Regions from separate parts of the Oceanobacillus phoenicis genome, predicted to be linked through region 1. Evidence: predicted binding sites of a transcription regulator. Region 1 holds the regulator's gene; each other region holds the start of a gene.
What was found. The regulator Rex, encoded in region 1, represses fermentation and respiration genes when NADH is low (regulators of the CRP and FNR family bind a similar motif). The targets are predictions, from matches to a motif close to TTGTGAAATATTTCACAA.
Positions count from the first base shown of each region.

Region 1 (3,289 bases):
ACACATCATCCCCAGAGAATAAGAAATTACCTAGAATCGTACGAATATCTTTTTCGTTTACTAAAGGATACTCGTCCCATAATTCTTGAAGTACGGTTTTATTCGAATGGAGTTCGGTTTGCTCCTGATCATAGTAACCAACTTGTACATTCGTTCCTAATTGAATGTCTCCTTCAAAGGGAGATTCTTTTTCCACAATGGTCTTTAGTAACGTTGTTTTTCCGATCCCGTTTGGACCTACTAATGCGATTCGTTCTCCACGATTTGCATGGAGATTAACATGACGGAATGTAGGTTCTTGTTGCTCTTCATAACGGAAGCCTAAATTAGAGATTTTTAACACGTCATTTCCACTACGACGATTAATTTGAAATGACATCGAAGCGGATGATTCATCACCCATTGGACGATCCATTCTATCGATTTTTTCTAATTGTTTCCGTCTACTTTGTGCTCGTTTTGTAGTGGAAGCACGGACGATATTCTTTTGAATGAATTCTTCCATTCGTTTAATATCCGTTTGTTGTTTTTCATATTCTTTCATTTCTTGTTCGTAATCAAGTGCTTTTTGTTCCAAGTATTTACTGTAGGTACCGTGGTATTTTCTAGAATGATGTCTAGAAATTTCATAAACGATCGAAACGGTTCTATCAAGAAAATAACGGTCGTGGGAAACAATCACAATAGCACCAGGATAATTTACAAGATAACCTTCTAACCATGTTAGTGTATCAATGTCCAGATGGTTTGTAGGCTCATCGAGGATGAGTAGTTGAGGTTTTTGTAGTAATAATTTACCAAGAGCAAGTCTTGTTTTTTGTCCGCCACTTAATTCGTTAATCGGTGTTCCATAATCGTAATCACCAAATGAGAGTCCAGTAAGTACCGATTTTATATCCGATTCATACGTATAACCACCATTTGTTTGATAGCGAACTTGTAAGTTATCATATTCTTTTAAAATTGCTTGGTAACTAGCTTCATCTATTGCAGTAGGATCTGCCATTTTTGTTTCTAATTCACGTAACTTTTTCTCCATCTGTTGTAAATGGGAAAATACATCCGCCATCTCATCCCATATTGTTTTACCTGATTCTAACTTCATATGTTGTGATAGGTAACCATAGGTAAGATCTTTCGGTTTGAAAAATTCTCCTTCGTCATGAGAGAGTTCATTTGCCATTATTTTTAGTAGTGTCGATTTTCCTGCACCATTTCTTCCAACGATGGCTATTCGATCTTGGTCCTTTATTTCTACTTTTATATTAGACAAAATCTCTTCTGCGCCAAAAGATTTTGATATTCCGTTTAATTGCATCAGTATCATTTCATTGTCACCTCATAATACTAGTTTAGCTTATCGCCATAGAAGCGACAATATTATTGTGAAAAATGTCACGACTTCTAAGGAATAATCTGTTAAAATAAATATAGTATGATAATTATTCTAAGCATTGAAAAGAGGAAGGTCGTATGGAACAAAACAAGATTCCGCAAGCAACTGCAAAACGCTTGCCATTATATTATCGTTTCATTAATAACTTAAATCAACAAGGAAAAAAGCGTGTTTCATCAAAAGAATTAAGTGAAGCGGTTAAAGTAGATTCCGCAACCATTCGTAGAGATTTCTCTTACTTCGGTGCACTAGGTAAAAAAGGATACGGATACAATGTCGAATACTTACTAGGTTTTTTTAAAAGTACATTAGATCAACACGAAATAACAGAGGTAGCATTAATAGGTGTTGGAAATTTAGGTACAGCTTTCTTACATTATAATTTTATGAAAAACAATAACATCCGTATTACCATTGCATTTGATGCTGATGAGAAAAAGGTAGGCACCGATATCGGAGGAGTTCCAGTCTATCATATTGACGAACTAGGGGAAAGATTAAAGGACACAGAGGTTGCGATTCTAACGATACCTGCAGATGAAGCAGATGCAATTGCAAATCAACTGGTCGAACATGGTGTTAGTGGAATACTAAATTTTACACCAGCAAGAATTACAGTACCAAGCCATATTCGTGTACATCACATTGATTTAGCGATCGAACTTCAATCACTTGTATATTTTCTTAAACACTATTCATTACAGTAATTAATTCACTATTTTAAATCGATTATTATGTAAGCGGTTGTCAAAATCCGAAGTTTTTAGAAAAGAATTAAAGAAAAAGTAGACTGCAATTAACAGTCTACTTTTTCTTTTTTCTTATTTTATTGTGATAACCGAACATCTTGAAGGAAACAAAGAAGCATAATGCAGAAACAGCTGCAAAAATTAATGTAACAGTATTCCAAACCGTGCTGTCCTTACTTTGAACCCCGAAATATATAAAAGCAATTCCAACGAGAAAGTATAGAATTGCTCTTGTTAAATAAGGATGTTTCATGGATTAACCTCCAAAGAATATCATTTGCATCTCATCTAACATTCGCTGCAGCTCCTCAGGATCAATATTATATTGCATTAATAAAACAAAGGAGTTCATCCCTGCATGTACGATTATAGGAACGATAATTCGTTTTGTTTTCACATAAAGAAATGCAAATACAAATCCCATGGATGCATAAATGAGAATATGCGTTGGATCTAAATGAATAAACCCGAATATAACAGCAGAGAGTAACCCAGCGAAAAAGAAATTCATTCGCTTATAAAGCTCACCGAATATAATTTTGCGGAAGATAATTTCTTCTAATATTGGTGCAAAAATAGCCGGTACGATCATAAAGATGGGTGCTGCTCGAGTAATATCCATAATTTGTTGGGTGTTCTCTGAACCAGGGTCAATCCCTATGGCTATTTCAATTTGGGCAGCAATACCTTGCGCGAATAAAGCCATAAACACACCGAGGATGGACCACAGGATTATGCTTTCAATTCCTGCAGCGTTGTCGTTTCGCATTTGCATATCTGGTTTTAGAAAGAATAGCGTAACAACCACCGCTAGGCCAAAGGAGAATATCGACCAATAAATAGTTGCATCAGTGATAGATAATCCGAAAACCACTGTTAAAATTGGTGAAAAAAGCAACCCTGAAAACTGCATAATAATATATGTAAGAATGACATACCAATATCTACGACTCAAATAAAACGCTCCTTTATCATGTACTGTACTAATTACTATAGTTTAACATATGCATATATAGTTATTATAATCAGAACAAGCTATTAAATGAAAAGAAAATGCAGTATTATTTTTCAATATTTGATTGCTACATATATTGATTAAAAAATATAAATTCTTCACTCTCTTTTGCTTGCATTTTTTTATAGA
Region 1 covers NZ_JBDFME010000001.1:3,938,857-3,942,145, reverse strand. Annotated here, with positions in the region: gene ABC346_RS19705 (ABC-F family ATP-binding cassette domain-containing protein) at 1-1,327, opposite strand, end outside; gene ABC346_RS19700 (redox-sensing transcriptional repressor Rex) at 1,474-2,103, shown strand; gene ABC346_RS19695 (YdiK family protein) at 2,201-2,398, opposite strand; gene ABC346_RS19690 (CPBP family intramembrane glutamic endopeptidase) at 2,402-3,100, opposite strand.

Region 2 (3,289 bases), on a different contig from region 1:
AACGTCATAGGTGTATTAAGCATTCATGACTTGCACGTTTGGAGTATTACCAGTGGACAAAATGCTCTTTCTTGCCATGCGGTGGTGGACGGGAATTTATCTGTTCTTGAATGTCAAAAAATATTGAGAAAAATAGAACATGAATTAGAACATAAAGGTATAGGGCATGTAACTATTCAGATGGAAAATAATGACCATCCCCATGAAGATTCATTAATGTGCCAAAATGATAATGAATCTTCTGTACATGGCCATGAACATTAAGAAATAGTTGAAACCTTATATTTCAAACAGCTTCCATTTCAACAATTGGTGGGAGCTTATTTTGTATGTCCATGAATTCTAGTCATTAGTATTAAGTGTTACCTAAAGCATCTTTTTTGGTACAATGTGCTACATAAATCGTCATAAATACTCATTTTTAGATTAAATCAATGAACGAATAACTTTTTTACATATGACACATGTGTTTCTCGTATACAACTTTTTTTGGTTTTTACTTATTAACATTACAAATCCTAACAATGTTTCTATAGACCCACACGAAAGAAAGTGTATTGATATAATGCTCAGGCAGTCAATGGAGGGGAATTACTATGGATGAACAAAAGTATAGGAATCTAAAAATGGGTGAGCGTGGTGCAATAGTAAGTATCATTGCGTACATATGTTTTATATATAGGAAATATCAGTAATTCAGAAGCTTTAAAAGCAGATGGTTTAAATAATACAACGGATATAATAGCATCTATTGCAGTGTTAATAGGGTTAAAATTATCACAGAAACAAGCAGACGAGGATCACCCTTATGGTCATTGGAAAGCAGAAATGGTAGCTTCAATGATAGCATCGTTTATTATAATGGTTGTCGGAATTCAGGTACTGATTGGAGCAGTAACCTCGGTATATCAAGGTGGAAATGAATCACCTGATATTATTTCAGTGTGGACAGGTATATTTTCAGCGGTTATCATGTATTTTGTATATCGGTATAATAAAAACCTTGCACAAAAGATAAAGAGTCATTCCGTAATGGCAGCAGCAAAAGATAATCTATCAGATTCATGGGTGAGTTTAGGTACAGCCATTGGGATTTTTGGTTCTCAGTTTAATTTACCTTGGCTTGATCCATTAACAGCAATTGTTGTTAGATGTAAAACTAAAATGATAAGAAGATTTTTATTAAACTGTTTATTAGAACAATAAATTAATGACATTTATGTTAACTGCCTCCCTATTATTTTACTAGCATTATGCTAGTTATGTATAATTATGTGAAAAGGTTCACTAGTTCAGGAGGTAAAAAACTATGAATGGGCTTCAAGATATGGCAAAAAAACAGAAAGGAAAGTTAACTTCCTTGGGTATTTTTGCATTATTATCAGGTACATCAATTATTGGACAGAGTTTTCTATTTGTCACAATAGTAGATCGTATTTTTATAAAAGATGATACCTTCTCGGAGATTATTCCTTTATTAATAGGACTATTGGCAGTTCTTTTTGCAAGAACTCTATTTAATTACCTTAGTGGAAGAACTGGAATTAGGATGGCTTCCAAAGTGAAAAGTGAGCTTCGAAATTTATTGTTACATAAATTCTCTACTAATCCACTGCAGTCATCAATTCAAGGACAGTCTGGACAAAAAGTTAGTGTGATGATGGATGTAGTGGATGAAGTTGACAGTTATTTTAGCAGTTATATTCCACAGGTGTTTCAAGCAAGTATTATACCACTAATGATTCTTATTGTTATTTTCACAGAGCATGTTGCTACAGGGGTTATCATTTTAATTACTGCACCATTTATTCCTATTTTCATGATGGTGATTGGGTTTAAAACGAAAGATAAATCTGAAGAACAATTAGATAAAATGGCAGCTTTTTCAGGGAAATTCCTTGATACTTTACAAGGGCTTACAACCCTTAAATTATTTGGTCAATCGGCAGTGCAAAAAGAAATCATTCGAAAAAGTAGTCTAAGGTTTAGGGAGGCAACGATGGATGTATTAAAAATTGCTTTCCAAAATTCTTTGGCATTAGAATTTATTTCGATGCTAAGTATTGGACTAGTTGCTTTAGAAGTTGCTATTCGTATGGTCATTTTTCAAGATCTTTCATTTTATACAGGATTTCTTATGCTAGTTTTGGCTCCGGAGTTTTATACAAAGTTGAAGGAGTTAGGCAGTGCTTTCCATACAGGAAGAGGAAGCATGGGTGCAGCTAAAAAGCTAGAGAATGAATTAGCTAATTCAGTAAAACCTGTTGAATGGGGGAAAAAAGGCTTACGTAGTACCACCCCACCTTCCATTGAAATACGTGAAGCTGAATTTAACTATGGTGAAAGTGATGCATTTGCCTTAAAAAACATTCATGTATCCATTGACCCTTTCGAACAAATTGCGATTGTTGGTAGAACTGGATCCGGAAAAACAACGTTATTACATGTTATTGCTGGGCTTGTTTCACTTTCCAAAGGAGAAATACTTGTCAATGGAAAGCCAAGGAAGATTTACAGTGAAAAAGATTGGTTTGGTGGATTAAGTTATATTTCACAAAGTCCCTATCTCTTTTCAGGATCAATTGCTGAGAATATTGCAATTGGTGGTAACACTAATGCTTCTAAGGAAGACATAGTAGGTGCAGCCCAAAAAGCTGGCATTTCTAAGTTAGTCAAGTCGCTTAATGACGGATTTGATACACCAATCGGGGAGGCTGGACGGGGGCTATCTGGTGGAGAAAAACAGCGAATCGCCATTGCTAGAACCTTTTTAAAAAGCCCGTCCATTATTCTTTTTGATGAGCCGACAACTGGTTTAGATTTGCAGACAGAGCGTATTTTGCAGTCTTCAATGAAAGAACTATCAAAGAATTCCACAGTCATTACGGTTGCACATCGACTTCATACGATTAAAAATGCTGATCAGATTCTCTTCATGGATAATGGAGAAATTATAGCCTCTGGCACACATAATGAATTGCTGAAATCAACTGAAGCGTATCGTGATATGGTATCTGTGCAGCAGGGGGGGGCGTTAGAATGAAAGATTTAATAACGATTATCAAAGTAATGTTTGTAAAGAAAAGGGATATTATTTTCTCTGTTCTTTGTGGATTTATTGCCGGGATAACAGCTGTTGGTTTATTTGCATTAAGTGGCTATTTAATTTCAAAGTCTGCTCTAGCACCTCCTATTTATACGCTGATGATTCTTACTGCGTCGGTTAAAATGCTGGGAATTATTTCAGCATTAAGTCGTTACGGGGAACGTTACTTCTCGCATCGTGGGA
Region 2 covers NZ_JBDFME010000002.1:95,796-99,084, reverse strand. Annotated here, with positions in the region: gene ABC346_RS20305 (cation diffusion facilitator family transporter) at 1-264, shown strand, start outside; partial or broken gene ABC346_RS20300 (cation diffusion facilitator family transporter) at 597-1,161, shown strand; gene cydD (thiol reductant ABC exporter subunit CydD) at 1,310-3,043, shown strand; gene cydC (thiol reductant ABC exporter subunit CydC) at 3,040-3,289, shown strand, end outside.
Region 2: the regulator Rex is predicted to act here: its motif matches at 1,273-1,290, upstream of cydD (thiol reductant ABC exporter subunit CydD).

Region 3 (3,289 bases), 1.2 Mb from region 1:
GACCATAAGAATAATTCCAATAAAAAGTATCGTACCACCAACTGCTTGAGCCATCTGATATGCACCCCATTCAACGGCTTGCTCGGATCCACCGTACTCTGAATAGGAAGATCTTCTCGGACCGCCTAATAAACCTTGGATATGCATAGAACCAGACATAATCGTCATACCAATTGTCCAAATGACGGTTTGATAAATGCCTAAACGATGAATTTTTCTTGTTAACTTTCGACCAGTTAAATGTGGAATTAACCAGTAAGCAATTCCAAAAAATGTAAGTAACACGGTTGTTGCTACAGTTAAATGAAAGTGTCCCGTTACCCAAATTGTATTATGAACTAATGTGTTCATTTGGTGGGAAGCATTAATTATTCCACCAATGCCACCTGGGATAAATGCAAGCATGCCTACAAATGGAGCGAAGAAGCGGACATCACGCCACGGTAAATTTTTAAACCAGCTGAATAAACCTTGATATCCATTTTTTCTGCCAGTAATTTCAAATGTTGCAAACATGGAGAATGCAGTCATTAAACTCGGTATAACAACCATAAATGTTAATACAACTTGGATGAATTTCCATGTAGGATCTATACCAGGTTCCGTTAATTGGTGGTGAAAACCAACCGGAATCGAAAAGAATAAAAATAAAATAAAGGATAATCTGGCTAAGGAATCACTAAACAATTTACCTCCGATAATCTTTGGAATAATAGCGTACCATGCCATATAGGCTGGTAATAACCAGAAGTATACTAAAGGATGGCCGAAGTACCAAAATAATGTTCTACTTAACAATACATTAATGGTTTCTGCATATCCTAATGACCATGGAATAAATTGAACTAATACCGCAACAGCCACACCTAATGATGCAATAACCCACATAATCATATTGATTGTAACCATAAAAGCAAGGAGTGGTGATTTTTGATTTGGGTTTTGTTTTTTCCATACAAATAGTTGTCTCCAATTTACAACCGCCGCAATCCAAGTCCCCACGACAACAAGAGCTAAGCCAATATAGAAGAGGGGATGTGCTTTTAATGGTGCATAGAATGTATAGAGCACATTTGCTTTACCAATTAGAATTGTAACAGCAGTCATTGATGTACCAATAGTCATTACCCAAAAAGCTAGCCATGCTGCTTTACGCTGTTTTTCAGAAATTCCCACTGTTTTTCCCAATAAGGCAAACTGAAATCCAATAATAAAAAAGGTAGTCAGTACTAGAGCAAGAACAACTCCATGGAAAGTAAGAATTTGATAATAACCAATTCCAAATGGAAGTGTAAATTCTCCTGTTCGTACTAGTACTTGCAATAACCCCATTAATCCACCTAAGAACAGTGATATAATTGCTACGTAAATAAAAGATAAGTATAATTTAGAATCTTTTTTTGTAATCTCCATAGGTTCAGCTGATATATCCTCAAAAACATGTAACTTAGCAAGAGCCATTATTCATACACCTCCACAGTCGTAAACATCATATGATGTCCAACTCCGCAATACTCATTACATAACAACGTAAATTCGCCAACTTTATTCATTTGAACTTCCATACTGCTAACGTAACCTGGTTCAACCATCATGTTTACATTCGTTCCAGCAATATTAAAGCCGTGTATTACATCTGTTGTAACCACTTGAAATAAAACAGAAGAACCTTTAGGGATTTTAATATGAGTTACAGAATTTCCGTCTTCATCGACTCCAAGGTTATAATTAAAAGCACTGGCAACAACATTAACTATATAATGATCTTCATCCACTTTGGTTAAACCAAGGTTTTCTTGTTGAAAGGCTTCATTTGCTTCAACATTATTAGGATCAATCGTCAGTCCATGACTTTGAGGATGTGTGCCCATGTAAAAAGCACCGAATCCTAATACAACTAAAAATATGATTAATGCACTAATCCCGAGAATCAACCACCATTTTTCTAATTTATGCAGGTGCACTTTCTCTCATCCTTTCTTCTTATCTAGTCATAAAGAGTGTAAATACGGATACCCAACAAACAACAATAAGCCCACCTAATATTAATACCGAAGCAAATGTCCCTTTTAGGTTTGGCTCCGCTTCATTGTTATCTTTATGAAAGAGATTTTTCATTTTCATCACCCCTTTTGTATCTATAGTTTTATCATACACAATACAAAGGTCCTATTTGTACACATCACGGACTATTCACACTTTGTTCAATTATGCACAAATTAGGCGTTCTATAGATTTTACAAACTTTTAAGTTAGAAAAGTTTGTGAACGATTGATGAACAAACAGGGGCTTTTATTGACAAATTAGAAGGAGAAGAGATGAAGATTAAAATCAAACACAAAAAAAGCGGAAAGCTTTTTGTTAAGCTTCCGCTATATATTAGATATTATTTTTTTACAACGTTTGCTGCTTGAGGACCACGTTCACCTTCAACAATTTCAAAAGAAACTTCTTGTCCCTCTTCTAAAGATTTAAAGCCTTCTTCTTGGATTGCTGAATAGTGTACGAATACATCATTACCTTCTTCTAGTTGGATAAATCCGTAACCTTTCTCAGCATTGAACCATTTTACTACTCCGTTTTCCATGTAAATTTCCTCCTAATACTTCCACGTAAAACGCGTGTTATTACAAAGTTGACCAACGGAATATTAAAAAAGGGCAGCTCCTATAGAAGTACGGATCATAAATCATCCACTTCTATAGAAGCTGCCTTAGGTAATTAATGATTCCGTACATCTTCTTTGCTTGTTACTAATATTAGCCTATTCAAACAAATCAGTCAAGAAAATGGCTTTAATTTTTGATGAATTAACTAAAATTTACAAATAGTGTAACGAATGATAAAGTAATCTTAAAATCTATTCATATTGGAGGAAATAATGAGTTCGAAGGAGATCCAATTAGAAAAAATTACTGAATACGTAAAACACAAGTTCTCGAATGATACTACTGGTCATGATTATTTTCATTTAGAAAGGGTTGTAAATAACGCGACTAAGATCGCTATAGAAGAGGAGGCTAATCTATTTATAACCATAGCTGCTGCATGGCTTCATGATATAGCTGATCATAAGTTAACCAATAATCAAGAAAATGAATTAAATGAGCTTTCACAATTTCTTCATCAACTAGGATTACAACATTCTCAAATTGAAGCAATAATGACGATTATCAATACTACTTCATATTCTAAAGGTATTATACCTTCAACAATAGAAGGTAAAATTATTCAAGATGCGGATCGATTAGACGCACTCGGCGCCATCGGATTAGCTAGAGCTTTTGC
Region 3 covers NZ_JBDFME010000001.1:2,735,589-2,738,877, forward strand. Annotated here, with positions in the region: gene ABC346_RS13660 (b(o/a)3-type cytochrome-c oxidase subunit 1) at 1-1,461, opposite strand, end outside; gene ABC346_RS13665 (cytochrome c oxidase subunit II) at 1,461-1,964, opposite strand; gene ABC346_RS13670 (cytochrome c oxidase subunit 2A) at 1,984-2,118, opposite strand; gene ABC346_RS13675 (cold-shock protein) at 2,388-2,588, opposite strand; gene ABC346_RS13680 (HD domain-containing protein) at 2,883-3,289, shown strand, end outside.
Region 3: the regulator Rex is predicted to act here: its motif matches at 2,201-2,218, upstream of ABC346_RS13670 (cytochrome c oxidase subunit 2A).